DNA from 3 places in the Cupriavidus sp. BIC8F genome. Region 1 is predicted to be linked to each of the others. Evidence: predicted binding sites of a transcription regulator. Region 1 holds the regulator's gene; each other region holds the start of a gene.
What was found. Region 1 encodes FNR, which switches genes on or off when oxygen is low (the NO sensors DNR and NnrR bind a similar motif). Its sites were predicted from a motif close to TTGATNNNNATCAA; they were not measured.
Positions count from the first base shown of each region.

Region 1 (7,649 bases):
TCGGCGGCATCGTCGGCTGCAGCTTGCAGCAGTTGCACATCAAAGCCATCGGCGCCTTGGTCGACCGGTTCGGTCGTCTCGGCTTCGTTTGCGACGGATGCTTCAGCCACATCCGCTGCTTGCGCGGCGGGATCGGCAAATGCCTCCTCGTCGGCGCTGGCCGCCTTGTTTGCAGCCAGGTCTTCAAAATTGATGGCCTGCTGTTCCAGCAGGGTTGCCTGCGCCTGCGCCTGGGCGTCTTCCAGCGGCGGCAGCTCATCCAACGTACGCAGGCCAAGATCGTCCAGGAATGCCTTGGTGGTCGCATACAGCGCGGGCCTGCCCGGCACGTCGCGGTGTCCGATCACCTCGATCCAGCTGCGGTCCTCAAGCTTCTTGACGACTTCCGTGCTGACCGTCACGCCGCGGATTTCCTCGATATCGCCGCGGGTCACTGGCTGGCGGTAGGCAATGATTGCCAGTGTTTCCATCACGGCGCGCGAATATTTTGGCGGCTTTTCGGGATTCAGCCGATCGAGGTATTCACGCATTTCCGGCCGGCTCTGGAAGCGCCAGCCGCTGGCCAGGGCCACCAGTTCCACGCCGCGCGGTCGCCAGTCCTGGCATAGTTCCTCAAGCAGCACGCGGATCGTGTCTGCGCCGACGTCGTCGTCAAACAACCGCCGCAGATCATTGACGCGCAACGGTTCCTGCGCGCAGATCAGCGCCGTCTCGAGGACGATCTTCGCCTCTTGGGTATTCATGTTGATGGTGTGCAGCCTGTCTTTGCACCTGCTCCCGGACGGATCCGGGGCACCGGAGATTTTGGATACAGCGGTGCGAAAGCCACCGCCATCTCATTGCGCAGCTAGCCGGATACCTGCTGCATCCAAGCCGTGCACTTCCCTATCTTTGCATCGAGTTGCCGGGTCGTTCCGGCAGGAGATCGTTCGCGTGCCGTTATGGATCGGCCAGCAAACCTCTTGCGTAGCGCGCCCGCACATATCGGACGTCGCTGTCAGCGAACTGAAGGCCTCGGACGCAAGAAAAACGGGTATCGGGAGCAAGGCCGGCATCGCCAACACCGCAGTGCCAGCCGGACTTTTGAACCAGATCTTTTGAACCGGATGGACTGCGGGGACGGGACGGGCATCGAAAACCTTCCGCTTCCCCTGCCCTGAACGCGCCTTCTGGTAGGAAGGCCGCCTGGCGCTGCTCGCCCGCTGCTTACCGCGACTCATACTATGCCGCGCGATACCGCAATGTTGGCGATTGTATGGCATTCCCGCCCCCGCCTGCAACCATCATCCGTTGCCCGGGCGGCGCCGGCGCCTCAGAACACCAGGCAGAATCCATGCTCAGCCAGCGAATGTGGCAGCAGCACCGCTCGCGCAATGCCAAGGCCGCCGAACGCCATCACCGCCAGGCCGGCCCCAAGGCGCACACCGGGACGTCGCGACAGCGTACGCAAGTAGCCCGACAGGCCGGAAAGCACCAGCAGGTTAGGCAGTGTGCCGAGCCCGAACACGCCCATCACGAGTGCGCCGGAAGCCGCGTTGCCCGCCAGCAGCGCCAGCGTAAGCGCCCCATAGACCATGCCGCACGGCACCAGGCCCCACGCCAGGCCCATGCCATAACGCCGCGCCAGTCCGCCGCGCGCCCGCACAAACGCCGGCATGGCGCCTGCCAGGCCACCCAGCCGCCGCGCCACCGCTGCGCTGGCGCGCGCCGCCATGCGCTCCAGCCAGTTGACAGTAAAAGTATTGCCGCGCAGCAACCGCCAGCCCGACCACAGCAGCATGACGCTGCCCGCCCCGAACAGCCAGCGCTGCACCGGCAGGTAGTCCTGTTTCCACGCCGACGCACCGACCGCGCCTAGCGCGGCACCGAGCAGCATATAGGTCGAGATCCGGCCCAGGTGCATAATCAGCAACTCGCCCAGCCAGGCGGCGCGGCTGGGCATCAGACTGATCGTCGCCATCTCGCCGCGGCGTTGCTCCACGGCCAGCGCCACGCCGCCGCACATGGCGGCGCAGTGGACCCCGCCAAGCAAAGCCAGCAGAAAAACGCTGATCAGCACGCCAAATGTCAATTCTCACTCCCTACCACATCACATCGCACGGTAAAATGTTTTAATCGCGCCCACGCTGCCATTTCTAGCAGGTTCCAATTGCTCACCTCCATTCCCGTTACCGAGATGTCGCCCCGCTGCTCCACCTGTGCCATGGGGCAGCTGTGCCTTCCGGTCGGCATGTCGCAGCAAGACCTCGCCAAGATGGACACGCTGGTGCAGGAACGCATCCGCGTGCACAAGGGTGAAACCCTGTATCGCATGGGCGATCCGCTCACAGCGGTCTATGCCGTGCGCTTTGGCACGCTCAAGACCCACGTCACAACCGAAGACGGCCGCTCGCAAATTACCGGCTTCCACCTGCCCGGCGAAATCGTCGGTCTCGACGGGCTGGGCGAGATGCAGCATGCCTCCGATGCCGCCGCGCTGGAAGATACCGAAGTCTGCGTGGTCCGCATGAGCGAATTGCAGTCCCTCTCGGCAGACCTGCCATCGCTGCAGCAGCAGTTCCTGCGCCTGATGGGCAAGGAAATCACGCACGACCAGCTGATGCTGGTCACGCTGGGCTCGATGCGCGCCGAGGAACGCCTCGCCGCCTTCCTGATCAACCTCTCTGAGCGCCTGTCGGCGCGCGGCTATTCGGCGTCCGAGTTCGTGATGCGCATGAGCCGCGAAGAGATCGGCAGCTACCTGGGCCTGAAGCTCGAAACCGTCAGCCGCCTGTTCTCTCGCTTTGCTGAAGCCGGCCTGATCCAGATTCGCCAGCGCCACGTCAAGCTCGTGGACATCGACGGCATCAAGCAACTCTACAGCCGCTCCTGCTAGGTGGCCAAGGCGCTGCCAGTGCCGCATCCGGCCATGGCAGCGCAGACTTCACGCCAGTCCGCTCATTCCAGTTCGTCGGTATCGCTGAGCCGCGTCGGCATGGTGTAGAGCGTCAGTCCGCTGGACAACGCGCAGAACACCCAGGCCATCAGGAAGCCGATGGTGTAGACCGATTCGCGGGACGCTTCGATCGGCTGACCGAAGAAGTTCAGGTCACCGGGATCCACCACCGAAAACACCGTCGCGGTCGCAAAGCCAGCCATCAGGAACGCCGGCCAGAGTACCCACATCAGCCAGCGCAACCTCATGGCTGCCTCACTGCGGCAGCCTTGGGCTGCGCGGCATCGGCTTTCTCCACCACCAGGCCATGACGCGTTGCACCCTGCACCGGCATGTCCGGATGCGTGGACGCCAGCCAGATCGTCACGCCGCACGCCACCATCGCCACCAGCGGGCCGCTCATCAACAGCCACGGCCACGGCTCCTTCCACCACGGATTGCCTTGCTGACTCATATTGCCCCCTTCATCTTGACGACTACGTCCGCGTCTGCCTAGCTTTACAAATCGCGCGGCACGATGAAACTGGTGGATTGCCGGATTTCGGCCTGCCCCCGCTCCGTGCCTTCGCTCGTCACTGTCACGTTGATCTTGTGCGTGCCCTGCGCCGCGGCCTCGATCGGCACGCGGATCCGGATCGGCAGCAACCGGTTGGATGTCGGCGCCAGCGATTCGGCCTGCTTGTCGTATTCCACCTTCAGGTTCTTCAGCTCTTCGCTGTCGGCGCGCACGCTGATCTTCATCGGCGCTTCGGTGGTGTTGATCAACTGCAGGCGATAGACGTTCTCGATCCAGCGGCCTTCCACTTCACGGCCGAGCGCACCACGGTCGCGGATGATGTCGACCTTCAGCGGCGTGCGCAGCGCGATCGACGCCATGAAGCCGGCCAGCAGCGCTACCCAGATCACGGAATAGATGATGACGCGCGGACGCAGCAGGCGCTTGCGCGATGCCACTGCGGACAAGGCCTTGCGCATCGCGTTTTCCGAGGTGTACCGGATCAGGCCGCGCGGATAGTCCATCTTGTCCATGACCTGGTTGCAGGCGTCGATGCAGGCGCCGCAGCCGATGCAGTCGTACTGCAGGCCGTCACGGATATCGATGCCCGTCGGGCACACCTGCACGCAGATGCTGCAGTTGACGCAGTCGCCAAGCCCCGCCTTGTAGTGGTCGGTCTTGCGCGACCGGCTGCCGCGCGGCTCGCCGCGGCCGACGTCGTAGGTCACGACATAGGTATCGCGATCCACCATCACGCTCTGGAAACGCGCATACGGGCACATGTACTTGCACACCTGCTCGCGCATGAAGCCCGCATTGCCCCAGGTGGCGAACGCGTAAAACAGCATCCAGAACGACTGCCACGGCCCCAGCGACAGGCTGAGCACCTCGCCGCCCAGCCCGCGGATCGGCGCGAAATAGCCGATGAAGGTAAAGCCGGTCCAGAGCGCAATCAGCACCCACAGGAAGTGCTTGGTCGCCTTCAGACGGAACTTGCGCAGGCTCCACGGATCGCCATCGAGCCGGATGCGGGCGATGCGGTCGCCTTCGACCCGCCGCTCGATCCACATGAAGATCTCGGTATAGACCGTCTGCGGACAGGCATAGCCGCAGAACAGCCGCCCCGCGATCGCCGTGAACAGGAACAGCGCCAGCGCCGAGATCACCAGCAGCACCGCCAGGTAGATCACATCCTGCGGCCACAGCACCAGCCCGAAGATGTAGAACTTGCGCGCGCCAAGGTCGAACAGCACGGCCTGGCGGCCATTCCATTGGAGCCAGGGCGTGCCGTAGTAGACCAACTGGGTCAGGATCACCAGCCAGACCCGCCAGCTGGAGAAGGCGCCCGTCACCGAGCGCGGGTAGATCTTGCGGCGGACCTCGTAGAGCGTTTCGTCAGAGGTCTCGCCCGGCGCAGCGGCCGACCGTTGCAGGTCGGCCGCCCGGGCCATTTCTTCTGTCCCGGGTGCGTTCATGGGCATGCTCTCCCGCGAGCCAACAGCGCCCGCTCACATGAGTCGTCGGTCATTGCCCGGCTCCGCTTCCCGTGTTGGACAAACCCCAGATATAGGCCGTCAGCATCCGGATGCGTTCAGGCGTCAGGATCTCCTCATGCGCGGGCATGTGGTTGTTGTGGCCCTTCAGGATGGCGTCGACGATGCTGCCTTCCGAGCTGCCATACAGCCAGACGTTGTCCGACAGATTGGGCGCACCGAGCGCCTGGTTGCCCTTGCCGCCGGCGCCGTGGCATGCCACGCAGGTCGTCTTGAAGGTGCCCTCGCCACGAGACGCACGGATCGGGTCCGACGACAGCCCCGACAGCGAGCGCACGTATTGCGCCACGTCGCCCGCCTGCTTGGCGTCGATGGTCGCGGCAAACGGCGGCATCACGCCATTCCGGCCCTTGGTGATGGTCTGCTGGATGATGTCGGGTTCGCCGCCATAGAGCCAGTCGTTGTCCGTCAGGTTCGGGAAGCCGCGGCTGCCGCGCGCGTCCGAGCCATGGCACTGTGCGCAGTAGTTCAGGAACAGGCGCTGGCCGATCTCGCGCGCCTGCGGATCCGCCGCCACCTGCCTGACGTCCATCTTCAGGTACTTGGCGTAGATCTCGTTCTGCATCTTCTCCTGCGCCGCGCGGTGTGCGGCAAGTTCGCCCTGCGTGGAGAACTTCAGCACGCCGGCATACGAACCCAGCCCCGGGTACAGCACCAGGTAGGCCAGGCTGAAGATGCAGGCCAGCAGGAACATCCACATCCACCAGCGCGGCAGCGGGTTGTTCAGCTCGCGCAGGTCACCGTCCCAGACATGGCCGGTGTCTTCAGTGCCGCCGGCGGTCTTGGTGACCTTGCGTTGCGAGAACAGCAGCCACACGCACCAGACGATGCCGACGAGCGCGATGGCGGCGATGTAATAACTCCAGAATTCGGAAATGAAATCGCTCATGGCTAGGTGTTCCGGCTCGATGTTGTCGTAGTTTCGTCAGGCAGCGCGAACGGCAGCATGGCGGATTCCCGGTTGGCGGCCTGCCGGCCGGCGGACCAGGCCCACCAGCAGATCCCCAGGAAGACGACCATCGACACGACGGTCGCAATGGCAGTGATCATGGCCATGGCTTACTCCTTGGGTGCCGCGGCCGCGGCGGAATCCACGCGGACGTTGCGGCGGTTGGTGCCCAGGCCTTGCAGGTAGGCAACCAGCGCATCCTCTTCGGTCCTGCCCTTGAGCTCGTCCGGTGCCTTGGCGATCTCGGCATCCGTGTACGGCACGCCCAGGCGCACCAGCGCGCGCATGCGGGCCTGGATATCGTTGGTGGGCAGCTCGGCCTTTTCCAGCCACGGGTACGATGGCATCACCGATTCCGGCACCACATCGCGCGGATTGCGCAAGTGGATGCGCTGCCAGTCATCCGAGTAGCGCCCGCCCACGCGCGCCAGGTCGGGACCGGTGCGTTTGGAGCCCCACAGGAACGGGTGGTCGTAGACCGACTCGCCCGCCGTGGAGAAGTGGCCGTAGCGCTCGGTCTCGGCCTGCAGCGTGCGCACTTGCTGCGAGTGGCAGCCGACGCAGCCTTCACGGATATAGATATCGCGGCCCATCAGCCGCAGCGGCGAATACGGGGTAATGCCCGGATCCGGCTCGGTGGTGGAGTGCTGGAAGAACAGCGGCACGATCTGGACCAGACCCGCAATGCTGACCACGAGGATCGTGCAGATGATCAGCCAGCCGATGTTCTTCTCCAGCGTTTCGTGGGAAAAGAAGCGTTGTTTGTCGGACATCTTTCTATCCTGGATTGATCAGTGGGCAGAGGCAGGGATGCTGGCCGGGATCGGCGCATCCACGGCGGGCTTGCCGACGATGGTCTTGAGCACGTTGTAGGCCATCAGCAGCATGCCGGACAGGAAGCACAGGCCACCCAGCAAGCGAATCAGGTAGAACGGGTACTTGGCCTTGACCGCTTCGACGAAGGCATAGGTCAGCGTGCCGTCAGGCTGCGTGGCGCGCCACATCAGGCCTTCCATCACCCCGGCGATCCACATCGAGGCGATATACAGCACCACGCCGATGGTCGCGATCCAGAAGTGCCACTCGATCAGCCGGACGCTGTACATCTGCTTCTCGCCGAACAGACGCGGGATCAGGTAGTAGAGCGAGCCGATCGAGATCATTGCGACCCAGCCCAGCGCGCCCGAGTGCACGTGCCCGATGGTCCAGTCCGTGTAGTGCGAGAGCGCGTTGACGGTCTTGATCGACATCATCGAGCCTTCGAACGTGGCCATGCCGTAGAACGACAGCGCCACCACCAGGAACTTCAGGATCGGGTCGGTGCGCAGCTTGTGCCAGGCCCCCGACAGGGTCATGATGCCGTTGATCATGCCGCCCCACGACGGCGCCAGCAGGATCAGCGAGAACACCATGCCCAGCGACTGCGCCCAGTCCGGCAGCGCGGTGTACTGCAGGTGGTGCGGGCCGGCCCACATGTAGGTGAAGTTCAGCGCCCAGAAGTGGACGATGGACAGGCGGTAGGAGAAGATCGGGCGCTCGGCCTGCTTGGGAATGAAGTAGTACATCATCCCCAGGAAGCTGGTGGTCAGGAAGAAGCCCACGGCATTATGGCCGTACCACCACTGGATCATCGCGTCCTGCACGCCGGCATAGGCCGAGTAGGACTTCCACAGAGACACCGGCATCTCGATGTTGTTGACGATATGCAGCAGCGCG
Region 1 is NZ_CP136094.1:3,907,799-3,915,447, forward strand. Features, by position in the region: gene scpB (SMC-Scp complex subunit ScpB) at 1-743, opposite strand, end outside; gene RS901_RS18230 (sulfite exporter TauE/SafE family protein) at 1,313-2,071, opposite strand; gene fnr (fumarate/nitrate reduction transcriptional regulator Fnr) at 2,150-2,875, shown strand; gene RS901_RS18240 (hypothetical protein) at 2,938-3,183, opposite strand; gene RS901_RS18245 (hypothetical protein) at 3,180-3,389, opposite strand; gene ccoG (cytochrome c oxidase accessory protein CcoG) at 3,434-4,906, opposite strand; gene ccoP (cytochrome-c oxidase, cbb3-type subunit III) at 4,956-5,873, opposite strand; gene RS901_RS18260 (cbb3-type cytochrome oxidase subunit 3) at 5,876-6,040, opposite strand; gene ccoO (cytochrome-c oxidase, cbb3-type subunit II) at 6,044-6,706, opposite strand; gene ccoN (cytochrome-c oxidase, cbb3-type subunit I) at 6,725-7,649, opposite strand, start outside.

Region 2 (7,649 bases), 2.0 Mb from region 1:
GATCGACAGCGCGCCCAGCAGGCGGCCATCCGCTTCGACCAGATAGAGGTAGCGCGTGCCGGTCTCGGCAAACTTGTCGGCTGCCGCCGCCAGCGTAGCGTTCGGGTCGAGCACGGTGTCGGTCGGGTCGCACAGGCCCGCCAGCGTCAGCGTGCGGGCATGTTCGGCCGCGGCCGAGGCCTGCGCGCGCTCGGAGATCACGCTATACAGCGACAGCGTCTGGCAGCGTGACGCGGTGTAGTACGCCGCCACCGCGCCGATCATCGACGGCAGCAGCAGTGCGGGTGCCAGCGTCATCTCGAACACCATCAGCACCGACATCAGCGGCGCCTGGCTGGTGGCCGCCAGGAACGCGCTCATGCCCACCAGCGGCAGCAGCGGCGCCGCACCGGCCGCCGTGCCCTGCATGCCGATGGCCAGCAGCTGCCCGAGCGCCGCCCCCACGAACAGCGACGGCGTGAACACGCCGCCGACCGCCCCCGAGCCCATGCTGATCACCGTAGCCACCAGCTTGGCCAGCAGCACGCCGGCCACCGGCACGCTCAGCGGCTGTTCCTGCAGGATGGTCTGGATGGTGGAATAGCCGTTGCCAACCACCTCGGGCACTGCCATCGCCAGCACGCCGACCAGCGCGCCGCCCAGCGTCAGCCTTGCCACTGGCCCGCCCGGGACGGCGGCAAAGCGGCTGCGCGCAAAGCTGGCGGCGCGCATGAACAGCGCGCCCGCGATGCCGGCGGCCACGCCCAGCGCCGCCGCGGCCAGCAGGATGTGCGGGCGCAGGTCGGGGGCGATATCCAGTCCCGGGTAGAGCGGCTGCAGGCCGCCGTGCCACTGGCTGACCATGGCGCCGGCCACCGAAGCCAGGAAGAGCGGCATCAGGCGCTGCACCGCGAGCGCCCCGAACACCACTTCGGCAACGAAGACGGCGGCGGAGAAGGGGGTGTGATAGACGGTGGCAAGGCCGGCCGCGGCCCCGCAGGCGGTCAGCATGCGGCGCATGTTCGAGCCGCCGCCGCGTTCCAGCCGGGTCGAGGGGAACAGCGAGCCGCACAGCGCCGCCAGCTGGATCATCGCGCCTTCCTTGCCGACCGAACTGCCACTGACGATCGAGAAAAACGATGAGAGCGCGCGCAGCAAGGTGATCCGCACCGGCAGGCGGCCGCTGCCGTTGGCCACCGCTTCCATGTAGTCGGTGGCGCCGCCGTGGCTGCCGGCCAGGCGATTGGCCAGCACCAGCAGGCCGCCCGCCAGCGCGCCGCCCGCCGCCGGAATTACCAAGCGCCACGCCAGCGCCAGCGTGGCGAATACGGCCACCACGTCGGCATGGCTGGAAAACAGCACGACGCCCGCGCCCTCCAGCGCTTCCTTGAACAGTGTGGTGGCAATGGCCGCGACGATCCCGACCGGGATGGCCGCGAACAGGGTGACTTCCTGGTCTTCGAGGAAACGCAAGCGCATGGCGGCTTTCCGGGGCACATGTGGCGCGGGTGCGGAGCCGGAGAGGGGGCGGGCAGAGGCTGTCATGATAGCGCAGCGCCACCCGCGCAGAGCCGATGTGCGCCGGCGCGCATGCGGGGCCGCGCCCGGTGCAGAACCCGCTGGTCCCGGACTGGTACACTACCGCTCTTTCCTTCGCGGGCGGGCCGGTGCCCTGCCATGCCGGCTTCCCGGCGTTCGCGTTCCGATTCCGATCCGATTACCAGGAGCCATCCGGCGTTTGGCGCACCGCGTGCGCAGCGATGGCCCAAGCAGCAATACATGTCTTTTTCTGAACTCGGCTTGTCCGACAAGATTGTGCGTGCCGTGGCCGAACAGGGCTACACCACGCCGACTCCCATCCAGGCCCAGGCAATCCCCGCCATCCTCAAGGGCGGCGACCTGCTCGCCGGCGCGCAGACCGGCACCGGCAAGACCGCCGGCTTTACGCTGCCGATGCTGCAGATGTTGTCCGACTCCGCGGCGCGCGGCGCCAATGGCGCGCAGCGTCCGGCCCGCCTGCCGGTGCGCGCACTGGTGCTGACGCCCACGCGCGAACTGGCCGCCCAGGTCGAAGAGAGCGTGCGCAACTATGGCAAGTACCTGCGCCTGCGCTCCATGGTGATGTTCGGCGGTGTCGGCATCAATCCGCAGATCGAACAGCTCAAGCGCGGCGTCGAGATCGTCGTGGCCACTCCCGGCCGCCTGCTGGACCACGTGTCCCAGCGCACCATCGACCTGTCGCAGGTGGAACTGCTGGTGCTCGATGAAGCCGACCGCATGCTCGACATGGGCTTCATCCACGATATCCGCAAGATCCTCAACGTGCTGCCGGCCAAGCGCCAGAACCTGCTGTTCTCGGCGACGTTCTCGGACGATATCCGCGCGCTGGCAGACCGCCTGCTGAACAACCCCGCCTCGATCGAGGTGGCGCGGCGCAATACCACGGCCGAGACCGTGGACCAGCGCGTCTACCCGGTGGACCGCGAGCGCAAGCGTGAACTGCTGGCCCACCTGGTGCGCCAGCATGACTGGCACCAGGTGCTGGTGTTTACGCGCACCAAGCACGGCGCCAACCGCCTGGCCGAGCAACTGACCAAGGACGGCCTGTCGGCACTGGCGATCCATGGCAACAAGAGCCAGTCGGCGCGCACGCGCGCGCTGTCGGAATTCAAGTCCGGCACGCTGCGGCTGCTGGTGGCAACCGATATCGCCGCGCGCGGCATCGACATCGACCAGCTGCCGCACGTGGTCAACTTCGACTTGCCCAACGTGCCCGAGGACTATGTGCACCGTATCGGCCGCACCGGCCGCGCCGGCGCCGAGGGCGAAGCGATCTCGCTGGTCTGCGTGGATGAGATTGCGCTGCTGCGCGATATCGAACGCCTGATCAAGCGCAAGCTCGAACAGACCGTGTTGCCGGGCTTCGAGGTCGACCCGAGCATCGCGCCCGAGCCGATCCAGAAGGGCCGCCAACAGCGTGGCGGTGGTGGCCAGGGGCAAGGACAAGGCCAGGGCCGCGGACGCGCCCAGGCGCGTCCGGCCGGCAACGAAGGCGAGGGCGCCCAGCGCCAGCGCCCGGCGCGCGAAGCGCAGGCTGCGCCGCGGCAAGCCCAGGGCGGCCAGCCGCGCACGCGCGCTGCCGAAGGCGGCCAGCGCGGCAATGGTGCCGCCAACGGCAACCGTGGCGGCCAGCCCGCCGGCGGCGCGCGCAATCCCGCACCGCGCCGCGACGGCCAGGAGCCGGCGCGCCAGCAACGGACCGCGGCGCAACCCGCGCGCCAGCCGCACGACGCGGCCCCGGCACCTGCGCGCAATCGCCGTCCGGCGCCGCAGGCCGCGCTGCTCGGCGGCAACCGCAAGCCGGCGCGCTGAGCGGATCAGGGCTGACACCATGCACGCGTCCGACGCTCCGGCCGACCCCGGCGTTCCCTACGCCGGCCTGACGCCGGAGCTGATGCTGGACGCGCTGGAAGGCGCCGGCCTGCGCCCCGACGGGCGCCTGCTGGCGCTCAACAGCTATGAGAACCGCGTCTGGCAGCTGGGCATCGAGGATGCCCCGCCCGTCATCGCCAAGTTCTACCGTCCGGGCCGCTGGACCGACGCGGCCATCCTGGAAGAACACGCCTTCGTGCAGCAGCTGGCCGATGCCGAGATCCCGGCCGTGCCGGCCATGGTGCTGGCACCGGGCGAGGCCGGCACGCTGCTGCATCACGCCGGCTTTCGCTTCGCGGTATTCCCCCGCTGCGGCGGCCGCGAGCCCGCGCTGGACCGTTCCGATACGCTGACCTGGCTCGGCCGCTTTATCGGCCGCATCCACGCGCTGGGGGCGACGCAGCCCTACCAGGCGCGCCCGGCGCTGGATCTGGAAACCTTCGGCGTTGCTCCGCGCGACTGGCTGCTTGCCAGCGGCTGTATTCCCGCCGAGCTGCTGCCCGCGTGGCAATCGGTGACGGACCTGGCGCTGGACGGCGTGCGCCGCTGCTATGAGCGCGCCGGCGAGGTGCGCCTGCTGCGCACCCACGGCGACTGCCATCGCGGCAACGTGCTGTGGATCGACGAGGACGACGCGCGCGGCGGCACCCATGGCGCGCCGGGCCCGCACTTCGTGGATTTCGACGACAGCCGCATGGCGCCGGCGATCCAGGACATCTGGATGCTGCTCGAGGGCGACCGCGCGGCCATGCAGGACCAGCTGGCCGACATCGTTGCCGGCTATGAAGACTTCGCGGAATTCCAGCCGCGCGAACTGTGGCTGGTGGAAGCGCTGCGCACGCTGCGGCTGTTGCACTACAGCGCCTGGCTGGCCAGCCGCTGGGCCGACCCGGCCTTTCCGGCCGCGTTCCCGTGGTTCGGCACGGCGCGCTACTGGCAGGACCGCATCCTGGAGCTGCGCGAACAGGTGGCGCTGATGGACGAAGCGCCCCTGTGGGGCGCCTGAGGTCTACCGGACGGCGCCGCCAGGGCGCCGGTATTCGGCTGCTTTGCTCAGCTCTTCTTTTCCGGCGCCTTGACCAGCAGCACCGGGCACTCGGCCTGCGCCAGCACGCGGCCCGCGACCGAACCGATCACCGCATCGAAGAACGAACCCCGGCCATGCGTGCCCATCACGATGGCCGCGGCGTCGACCGAGCGCGCACAGGCGACGATGCGCTCCGGCGCGAAGCCGTGCAGCGGGTGCCGCTCGAACGGCACCTTGGCTGCGGACAGGATGTCGCAGACCGCCGCCATGGCCTTGTCGCTGGCCTCCTTGTGCCAGTCGTCGATGGTCTCCTTGCTGACAAAGGCGCGCACCTGGCCGCTCACTTCCGGCGCCACATGCACGACATGCACGGTGAAGCCGCTCTGCAGCAGCTTGCCTTCGGCGATAAAACGGGCTGCGGCGTCGCTGAAGGCCGAGCCGTCGGTGGCGAGCACGATATTGGTCATGTTGGGAATCTCCTGGATGGGGGCTGTCGGCAGGCGGTGCGCCATGAGGCGGCACCGCCACTGGAACCATCATGGCACCTAGTGTCCTGCCAGGACCCGATTTAGATCAAGTCGGATCGGATTTATCCTATCCCGCCGTGCGATAGCCGGCCGGTTGACGGATTCCGTCAATCCGGCTGAAGCATTTGGCCATTGCCCCGTCAACGCGGCGGCGCGTAGCATGCTCCCGAGCCCCGCGGCAGGCATTGGCACGCCCGTGCTGCCGCAGGCACGGCCCATCCCATACCTATTCAATACAAGCTGCCCCCGGCCATGGCGCGGGCGGGCGGCGATTGCGGAGACGAACGATCATGAGTGAGCGTGGCAACCTGCTGCCCCTGCGCGGAATCAAAGTAGTGGAATTCGAAGGCATCGGCCCCGGCCCGTTGTGCGGCGCGATGCTGGCCGGCCTGGGCGCCGAAGTCACGCTGGTGACCCGCCCGGTCGCGCCGGATGCCCGCCGCATCCTGCGCGGCCAGCCCGTGCCGCCCGAGATGGAGCTGGAGCACGGCAAGCGCGTGGTGCAACTGAACCTGAAGTCGCCGCAAGACGTGGCCGCCGCGCTGGACCTGGTGGCCGGCGCCGACGCGCTGATCGAAGGGCTGCGCCCGGGCGCGATGGAGCGCCTCGGCCTGGGCCCGAAGGTGTGCCATGCACGCAATCCGCGCCTGGTCTACGGCCGCATGACCGGCTGGGGCCAGACCGGCCCGCTGTCGCAGAGCGCCGGCCACGACCTCAACTACATCGCGCTGACCGGCCTCTTGTCGATGGCCGCGCGCGAAGGCTCACTGCCGATGGTGCCGCCGACCGTGGTGGGCGATGCCACCGGCGCGCTTGGCCTGGCATTCGGCATCACCAGCGCCATCCTGAGCGCGCGCGCCAGCGGCGAGGGCTGCGTGGTGGACGCGGCCATCACCGATATCGTTGCCATGCTGGGCTCGCTGGTGCAGGTGTCGCGCGCAGCCGGCACATTGGGCGGCCCGCAACCCAGCCCCTTCCACGATTCGCCGTTCTATGACGTCTTCCCTTGTGCCGACGGCCGCGCCATCACGCTGGGCGCGCTTGAGCCGCAGTTCTACCGCGAGCTGCTCGAGCGGCTCGAACTGACCGACATCGACCCCGCCGCGCAGTATGACCGCGCCCAGTGGCCCGCGGTGAAGGCGCGCATTGCCGCCTGCATCGCAGGCAAGCCCAGCACCCACTGGGAGTCGGTGCTGGGCGGCACCGACGTGTGCTTTGCGCGCGTGCTGACCCTGGACGAGGCCGCGCGCCATCCGCACAACCAGGCACGCGGCACGTATCGGCTGTACCAGCAGGGCGAGCGCGAGGTGCCGCGTTCGGCGCCGGCGCCGCGCTTCCTGCCCGCCGGCACGGAATGACCTGGGGCCGCGGCACTGGTGCTGCGGCCACTCGAATCTGCCTGATCGGTTCGGCTACCATGCGGCATCCACCCAAACCGGAGACCCAAGCCATGGCCGAACCGAGCCAACCTCCAGCCTATACCCCCACGCCGGCCTTCGAGGCCGGTCTTGACGTGCGCACCGAAGTGCTCGGCTCCGAGCACGTCCGGCGCGCGCTGGACGCCGCCGCGCAGCAGGGCGACACCAGCCTGCAGCAACTGGTGACGGAGTTCGCCTGGGGCACGGTCTGGACCCGCGACGGCCTGGACCGCAAGCAGCGCAGCCTGGCCACGGTGTCGATGCTGATTGCGCTGAACCGGCCGCAGGAGCTGGCCGGGCACCTGCGCGGCGCGCTCGCCAACGGCGTTACGCCGCAGGAACTGCGCGAGCTGATGGTGCACAGCGCGGTCTACTGCGGGTTCCCCGCGGCGCTGGATGCCAGCCGCAAGCTGACTGAAGTCCTCGACGCTGCCAACGGGTAACGCCGACCGCGGCATCGATACGAAAACAGCGCGACGCAGAAAAGACTGACTCTGATGCAGATTCTGCTGCATCTGCGCAGCGAGGATTCGGCGCGTCAGGACCTCTCCGGCCCCTTAACCTTGGCACCAGGCCAAGCCATGCCAGTCGTTAAGGAGCCTCAAATTGCATCTCGCGCTGATCGTCGACGTACCTTCCCAGTTCCGCGCCACGCTGTCCGCTGAACTCTGCGCTGAGCTGGGCGCCAGTGAAGTACTGGAAACGGATGGCATGCGGGAAGCGTTCCGGCTGGTCCGCGAGCACCGGCCGGGGCTGGTGCTGGTCGATGTCGAGCGCTTCGGCAGTCCCGGCATCGACTTTGTCCGGCGCGTCTCGGCGACGCTGCCCGCCGTGCCCTTGCTGGTACTGTCTGACAGTGACGCCACGCTGGCGTCGGTGCGGGCGCTGCGCGCCGGCGCCCATGGCTTTGTGGTCAAGCAGCGTGGGCTGGCCGAGGTGATGCACGCGGTGCGCGGCGTGCTGAGCGGCTACATGGTATTTCCCATGCATACGCTGGAGACCGTGCGCCAGATCGGCGAGCAGCGGGAATCGGGCTTTGCGCGGCTGAGCAACCGCGAAATCACCGTCCTGCAATACCTGGCGCGCGGCCATTCCAACAAGTCGATCGCGGAGCAACTGCTGATCAGCAGCAAGACGGTCAGCACCCACAAGGCCAACATCATGGCCAAGCTCAATGTCGGCTCCCTGGTCGAAATGGTGGACTACGCGCGCCGGCATCAGCTGGTATGGTGACGCGCACCCCGGGCGGCTTGCCGCACCATGCCG
Region 2 is NZ_CP136094.1:1,904,857-1,912,505, forward strand. Features, by position in the region: gene RS901_RS08985 (ClcB-like voltage-gated chloride channel protein) at 1-1,458, opposite strand, end outside; gene RS901_RS08990 (DEAD/DEAH box helicase) at 1,759-3,351, shown strand; gene RS901_RS08995 (serine/threonine protein kinase) at 3,371-4,417, shown strand; gene RS901_RS09000 (universal stress protein) at 4,465-4,905, opposite strand; gene RS901_RS09005 (CaiB/BaiF CoA-transferase family protein) at 5,256-6,323, shown strand; gene RS901_RS09010 (carboxymuconolactone decarboxylase family protein) at 6,416-6,826, shown strand; gene RS901_RS09015 (LuxR C-terminal-related transcriptional regulator) at 6,990-7,616, shown strand.
Region 2: the regulator FNR is predicted to act here: its motif matches at 5,002-5,015, upstream of RS901_RS09000 (universal stress protein).

Region 3 (7,649 bases), on a different contig from region 1:
GCATCGTGCTGCATCCGGTGATCGGCCTGCTGCTGCTGGCCGTGCTGCTGTTCCTGATGTTCCAGGCGGTGTTCTCGTGGGCCCAGCCGCTGATGGACGGCATCGAGGGCGGCGTGCACTGGGCCGGCGAGATGCTGGGCGCGTACCTACCCGACGGCATGCTCAAGAGCCTGCTGGTCGACGGCCTGGTCGCGGGCCTGGGCAGCGTGGTGGTGTTCCTGCCGCAGATCCTGATCCTGTTTCTGTTCATCCTGACGCTTGAGGAATCCGGCTACCTGCCGCGCGCGGCCTTCCTGCTGGACCGCCTGATGATGGGCGCGGGGCTGTCGGGGCGCTCGTTCATCCCATTGCTTTCCAGCTTTGCCTGCGCCATCCCCGGCATCATGGCCACGCGCACCATCCAGGACCCGCGCGACCGGCTCACCACCATCCTGGTGGCGCCGCTGATGACCTGCTCGGCGCGGTTGCCGGTGTATGCGCTGCTTATCGGCGCCTTCATCCCCGAGCGCACCGTGATGGGCCTGTTCAACCTGCAGGGGCTGGTGCTGTTCGCGCTGTACGTGGCGGGCATCGTCAGCGCGCTGGTGGTGGCCTACGCGCTCAAGTTCTTCCGCCGCGACCGCACCGACCATCCGCTGCTGATGGAGCTGCCGTCGTACCGCATCCCCAATCCGCGCGACGTGGCCATCGGCCTGTGGGAGCGTGCCCGCATCTTCCTGTCGCGGGTGGGCAAGGTGATCCTGGCGCTGACGGTGCTGCTGTGGTTCCTGTCGACCTTCCCGTCCGCGCCCGTGGGCGCGACCGCGCCGGCCATCGACTACAGCTTTGCCGGCATGATCGGCCACGCGCTGCAGAAGGTGTTCGCACCGGTGGGCTTCAACTGGCAGATCTGCATCGCGCTGGTGCCGGGCCTGGCCGCGCGCGAGGTGGCCGTGGGCGCGCTGGCAACCGTCTATGCGCTGTCGGGCAGCGAAGAGGCCGTGGCCACGCAGCTGGCGCCGATGATCTCCGCGCAATGGTCGCTGGCCACCGCGCTGTCGCTGCTGGCCTGGTACGTGTTCGCACCGCAGTGCATCTCCACACTGGCAGTGATCCGGCGCGAGACCGACTCGTGGAAGGTGATGGCGCTGTCGGCGGCCTACCTGACCGGGCTGGCCTATCTGGCGGCCTTCGTGACCTACCGCGTCGCGCTGATGTTCAGCTGAGGCACCACGACGCCATGACCCTCTACCACGCCATCGAAACGCTGCTGGTCCCGCTGATCGTGCTGGCGTGCGCGGTATCGGTGATGGCGCGCTACGCGCCGCGCACGCGCGAGCGCGTCAAGGCGACGCTGGCCGCGCGACTGGGCGGCAGCGCCGTCACCGGCTGGCGTGCCCGGCTGGTGCGCTGGCTGGCCCCGCAGGCCGCCGCGGGCTGCGCCAGCGGCTGCGACGACGGTGGCTGCAATACCTGCGGATCCAACACCGCCAGCACCACTTCCGGCGCGCAGGACAAGCCTGCCGAACAGGTGGTTCGCTTCGTGCGCAAGCGCTGAACGGCGCGCTTTCCGCCTCAACAGATCCACGCAGAAACGGGTACGCCCGCTGCTTCCGCCCGGTGCGGAAGCAGCGTTTTGCGCTCGCCTGTTGACCGTCTGGCGGCGATAAAACCCGCCTGGAAAGGCTTGCGCCGCGGCACGCAGAAACGGGTACGCTTTGCGCGCTGGCTGGCCTGGCACGCAGCTCGGGGACGTCCCGCAAAGGCAGGCCCAGCCTTGTCCGGAGGCCTTTGCCGGCAGGCCCCGGCAGCGCCTGGAACGCCCGGCGCCGGTCACGCAGAAACGGGTACGCTTTGACGGCTTCCCTTCCGACGGCCACTTGTATGCCCCAAAGCAGAACGCCCTCCGGATGGAGGGCGTTCTGCCAGGCGCGGGAGCCTGCTGCTTACTTGACCGTACCGTAGAAGACCAGCTTCAGCGGCGTATTGTCGGCGGCCGCAGTGCAGGTCGCGGTAATGGTGAAGTCGCCAGCAGCGGTGCCGGTGACGCGCACCTGATTCGGCAGCATGACCATGCTCGGGCTCAGTGTCACCGGACCGGTCTTGTCCCATGCCCAGTTGTTGCACGCGGTGTACTGCGCGTCATCGCCCAGGTGCTTCATGCGCGCGGTCACCTCGACCGTCATCGGCGGCATCAGCAGCAGCGTCATCGGATCCTGGTTATCGCCAACCAGCGCCCAGACCGGGTTCTCGGTCACCGTCAGCGTGGCGCTGCGGCGCTCGCCCAGCCTGGTGCTGACTGCGGTCACTGTCAGGCTGCTCTGGATCGGACCCTTGTCATTGGCCAGGCTGGTGCTGACCGTGGCGTCATGCGTACCCGCCGCTTCCGATGCGGACAGCGTGGCCGAGGTCGCCGTGTAGGCCCAGGCGCCGTCGAACTCCGCGGTCACGTCCTGGCCATCGTGGCGCAGCACACGCGAGGTGAAGGTTTCCGGACGGTTGCTGAAGACCTGCAGCGCATTCACCTCGCGGCCGCCCTTGGTCGTCACCACGCGATAGGCGGCGGCACCGTTCTTCTGCACCGTCACCGCGATCACCCCGGCAATGGCATGCCCGTCCGGCGCGGTCACCGACACCGAGACACTGGCCGTGGCCACGGCGGTGGGTGAGCTGTTGCTCGCCTTCAGCGTGGCGCTGTTCTGGCTGGCCGTGACCTGGACCGCGGTGCCGCTGCTGGACCATGCCCAGCTGTTGACGCTGGCGGACACATCGGCGCCGTTGCTGTCGACCAGCGATACCTTGACCGGCAGCGTCTGCCCGTCGCTCATCGACAGGCTGCTGTTCGGGATCGACAGGCTGTAGCTCAGCGCCGAGGCCGGCACCACGGTGATGGTGGCGGATTGCGCGGGCAGCTGCACCGTGGTGTTGTCGGCGCCCTTGACGCTCGCCACCACCTGGACGGTGGTCGTCCCGGTTGCAATGCCCTTGACCACGGCGCTGCCCGGCGTGGTGGCACTCGGCTCCACGGTGGCAATGCCGCTGTCGGTGCTGGTCCAGTTGAAGGTGGTGTTGCCGGACACGTCGAGGCCGTTGCTGTCCACCGCCAGCGCGCTGATTGTGATCGTGCGGCCGACGCCGACCTCGCCGGAGGTCACGCTCATCTTCACCGTATAGGTCAGCGGCGTGGAGCCGCCTGCGTTTGGCGTGGTGGGCGTGCTCGAACCGCCGCCGCCACCGCCACACGCTGCCAGCAGCAAGGTCATGGCAGCGCCTGCCAGCCAGGATGCCCACGTTCTCAGTCTCATGATGTTCCCCCCAGTCATGTGTTTTTTTCCCGCGCTAACAGCCTAGGCACAAAGGTGCCAGCGCAATACCGGCCAGAGGACTGAGGTGCGGCGCACAGAACATGCGCGTGGTTCATCCTTCCAGCGCAGCGGCACCGCCATTCGGGCGAGGCAAATATGACCGGCACGGATTCGCCCGCAAGCCGGCCCAGCCGTTTGGCGCAACCCGCGCATGGCAGTCCCCCGATCGGGCCACGCCCCCACCCGGCGCGCTCCCACGCTTGACCGGGCCCGGCCTTGTCGACTAACCTTTGCAGGCCATCCGGCGCCTGCCGGACGCGCACCAACCACGAGCGGCCCTCGGCCCCCCTCCTCCAGGCACGATGAACCGTTACACCAGCACACTCAGCCAGGCTGCCGATGCGTCCCGCATCGCTGCCCGCGCTCGCGTGCTGGCTGCCCTGGCATCGGGCCGCGCCCTGCGCGCTTCCTCGCTACTGCTAAGCCTATCGATCGGTTGCCGGGCCTAGTGCCCCGTGGCAGTTCGGCAGCCTTTCGCCACCCTTTTTCCGTTTTTCTTTTTTCACTTCCCTTAGCGAGGAAGGAGACCCCGTATGCTCGGCAATCCCGCCACCAAGTACCAGCCCGCCGCCACCGTCGACATCCCTGACCGCGCCTGGCCCGGCCGCACTATCACGCGCGCACCGCGCTGGATGAGCACTGACCTGCGCGACGGCAACCAGGCCCTGATCGAGCCGATGAACCCGGCACGCAAGCTGCGCTTCTTCGAGCAGCTGGTGAAGATCGGCCTGAAGGAAATCGAAGTGGCGTTCCCCGCGGCCTCGCAGACCGATTTCGACTTCGTGCGCATGCTGATCGAAGAGCAGCGCATCCCCGACGACGTCAGCATCGTGGTGCTGACGCAATCGCGCGAAGACCTGATCCGCCGCACCGTCGAGTCCGTGCGCGGCGCAGCGCGGGCCACGGTGCATCTGTACAACCCGATCGCACCGGCCTGGCGGCGCATTGTCTTCAATGCCTCGCGTGAAGAGATCAAGGAAGTCGCGGTCTCGGGCACGCGCCTGATCAAGGCGCTGACCGATACCATGCCTGGGACGGCATGGACCTATGAGTATTCGCCCGAGACTTTCAGCCTGGCCGAGCTCGACTTCTCGCTGGAAGTCAGCGATGCTGTCTCTGCCGCCTGGCAAGCCGGGCCGGACCGGCCGATGATCCTGAACCTGCCGACCACGGTCGAATGCAGCACGCCCAATGTGTTCGCCGACCAGATCGAATGGATGCACCGCCGCCTGGCACGGCGCGAACACATCGCGCTGTCAGTGCACCCGCACAACGACCGCGGCACCGCGGTGGCGGCCGCGGAACTGGCGCTGATGGCGGGCGCGGACCGCGTCGAAGGCTGCCTGTTCGGCAACGGCGAGCGCACCGGCAATGTCGACCTGGTGACGCTGGCGCTCAACCTCTATACGCAGGGCGTGGCGCCCGGACTGGACTTCTCCGATATCGACGCGGTGCGCCAGTGCGTGGAGCACTGCAACCAGCTGCCGGTGCATCCGCGCCATCCATATGTGGGCGACCTGGTGTTCACCGCGTTCTCGGGCTCGCACCAGGATGCGATCCGCAAGGGCTTTGCGCAGCAGCAGCCGGACGGCATCTGGGAAGTGCCCTACCTGCCGATCGACCCGGCCGACCTCGGCCGCAGCTATGACGCGGTGATCCGCGTCAACAGCCAGTCCGGCAAGGGCGGCATGGCCTATCTGCTGGAGCAGGTGCATGGCATTTACATGCCGCGCCGCCTGCAGATCGAATTCAGCCGCGCGGTGCAGGCCATGACCGATGACACCGGGCTCGAGGCGAGCGCCGAGGATCTTTATGGGCTGTTCCGGCGCGAGTACCTGGCGCAGGAAACACCGCTGCGCTATGTATCGCACCAGCTGGTGTCTGACAGCGGCGGCGCCACGGAGATCGAAGTGCAGATGGTGCGCGACGGCAAGCCGTGCAGCGTGCGCGGCACCGGCAACGGGCCCATCGACGCCTTCGTCAATGCGCTGGACTTGCCGGTACGCGTGATGGACTACCACGAGCATGCGATGACCGCCGGCGCGGATGCGCGCGCGGCCTGCTATGTGGAAGTGCGTGTGGGCGATTCGCCGACAGGGTTCGGCGCCGGCATCGACGCCAACCTGGTCACGGCCTCGCTGCGCGCGGTGATCTCGGGCGTGAACCGGCACCTGCAGGCCGGCTTTGGCGTGGCCCAGGCCCCGCAGTCCGCAGAGGCCGCCGAGGCCTGACACCGCAAGCCGCCGCAAGAAAACCGGTGTGCCCCGCCCCCACGGGGCACACCCGGAAAGACGCCCTTGCGGACGCCCACGACATGCTCGGTGCCGATCCGCACACGCTGCAGGCGTGCTCGGATCCTTCGCACAGCGTAAGGGGCAGCATCGCACCGCGCCACGAATAATTCCGCATGTGTTTAGAAGCGTCGGTGCAGCTGGCACCGCGGCGCCTTCCTCGCTGTAGCGCCTGCGCGACGCGGCCAGCCCCGTTCCCTGCTACTTGTTTTGGGTCAAGGCCCAGCCCGGCCTGCTCGGCCAAACTGGATCCGGATTTGATACCAGACCAAGCAGAACCTCATGAAAACACTCTCTCTTCGCACCCGGGTCACCTGTTCCGCCATCGCCGCCTGCGCCATGCTGGGCGCCTTCGCCACCCCTGCCGCCGCCGCGGACGATGCCCAGGGCAACTGGATGGTGCGCCTGCGCGGCACCTATCTCGACATGGCCAAGAGCTCCGACCCCGTCGGCGGCGTCGGCCCGTCGGACCGCATTACGGTCAACAACAAGTGGATTCCCGAGTTCGACGTCACCTACTTCTTCACGCCGAACATCGCCGCCGAACTGGTGCTGACCGTGCCGCAGAAGCAGAACGTCTACCTGGACGGCAACAAGGTCGGCACCTTCAAGCATCTGCCGCCGACGCTGCTGGTGCAGTACCACTTCATCCCCAACGGCACCTTCCGCCCGTATATCGGCGCGGGCCTGAACTTCACCCGCATCTGGGGCGAGAACATTGCCAACAACGCGCTGCAGCTCGATAGCTGGAGCGTAGGCCCGGCGCTGCAGATCGGCATGGACTACAAGCTGACCAAGAACTGGTTCCTGAACGCCGACATCAAGAAGATCTGGCTGTCGAGCGATGTGAAGGCGGGGGATGTGAAGGTATCGAAGGTGAACCTGGATCCGTGGCTGTTCAGCATGGGGGTGGGGTATCGCTTCTGATCCTGCAGTGCCATGCAAAAGGCCGGCGCCAATCAGGCGCCGGCCTTTTGCTTTTCCGGATGAGCGAGGGTGCGGACCTACCGGAACGCCGGCTCATCAAAGCTGCGCAGCTTGCGCGAATGCAGCTGCTCCACCCCGTTCTCACGCAGGATGCGGATCGCCTCCAGCCCGATGGTCATATGCTGGCTGACGCGCTGGCGATAGAAGGCGTTGGCCATGCCGCGCAGCTTGAGCTCGCCATGCAGCGGCTTGTCCGACACGCATAGCAACGTGCCATAGGGCACCCGCAGCCGGAAGCCGTTGGCCGCCACCGCCGCGCTTTCCATATCGATGGCAATCGCGCGCGACTGGTTGAAGCGCGCATACAGCGACTTGGACTTCAGTTCCCAGTTGCGGTCATCGGTCGAGACCACCGTGCCGGTACGCATGCGGGTCTTCATCTCGTTGCCGGACAGCCCGGTCACGCGCGCCACGGCCTCCTGCAGGGCCACCTGGATCTCGGCGATCGGCGGCACCGGCACCCACGGCGGCAGGTCGTGGTCGAGCACGTGGTCGTCGCGCACATAGGCGTGCGCCAGCACGTAGTCGCCCAGCTGCTGCGAGCGGCGCAGGCCGCCGCAGTGGCCCACCATCAGCCAGCAATGCGGGCGCAGCACGGCCAGGTGGTCGGTCATGGTCTTGGCGTTGGACGGCCCCACGCCGATATTGACCAGCGTCACCCCCAGCTTGTCTTCGCGCACCAGGTGGTAGGCCGGCATCTGCGGCAGCGCGCGCGGGCGCGAGGCGTCGTCGGGTTCCGCGCCGCCCAGTTCCTGCATCACGTCGCCGGGCTCGACAAAGCGGGTGTAGCCGCCGCCGTCGCTGCTGGCCATCAGGCCCCGGCCCAGCTCGACAAACTCGTCGACATAGCGCTGGTAGTTGGTGAACAGCACGAAGCGCTGGAAATGCTGCGGTGCCGTGCCGGTGTAGTGGTACAGCCGCTGCAGGGCCAGGTCCACGCGCTCGGCCGGGAACAACGAGAGCGGCCAGGCCTCGCCCGGGATCGGCTCATAGGTGCCGTTGGCGATGCCGTCGTCGATGCGGCTCA
Region 3 is NZ_CP136095.1:195,784-203,432, forward strand. Features, by position in the region: gene feoB (ferrous iron transport protein B) at 1-1,205, shown strand, start outside; gene RS901_RS21105 (DUF6587 family protein) at 1,220-1,537, shown strand; gene RS901_RS21110 (hypothetical protein) at 1,926-3,242, opposite strand; gene leuA (2-isopropylmalate synthase) at 3,878-5,575, shown strand; gene RS901_RS21120 (OmpW/AlkL family protein) at 5,918-6,562, shown strand; gene RS901_RS21125 (AMP nucleosidase) at 6,640-7,649, opposite strand, start outside.
Region 3: the regulator FNR is predicted to act here: its motif matches at 5,841-5,854, upstream of RS901_RS21120 (OmpW/AlkL family protein).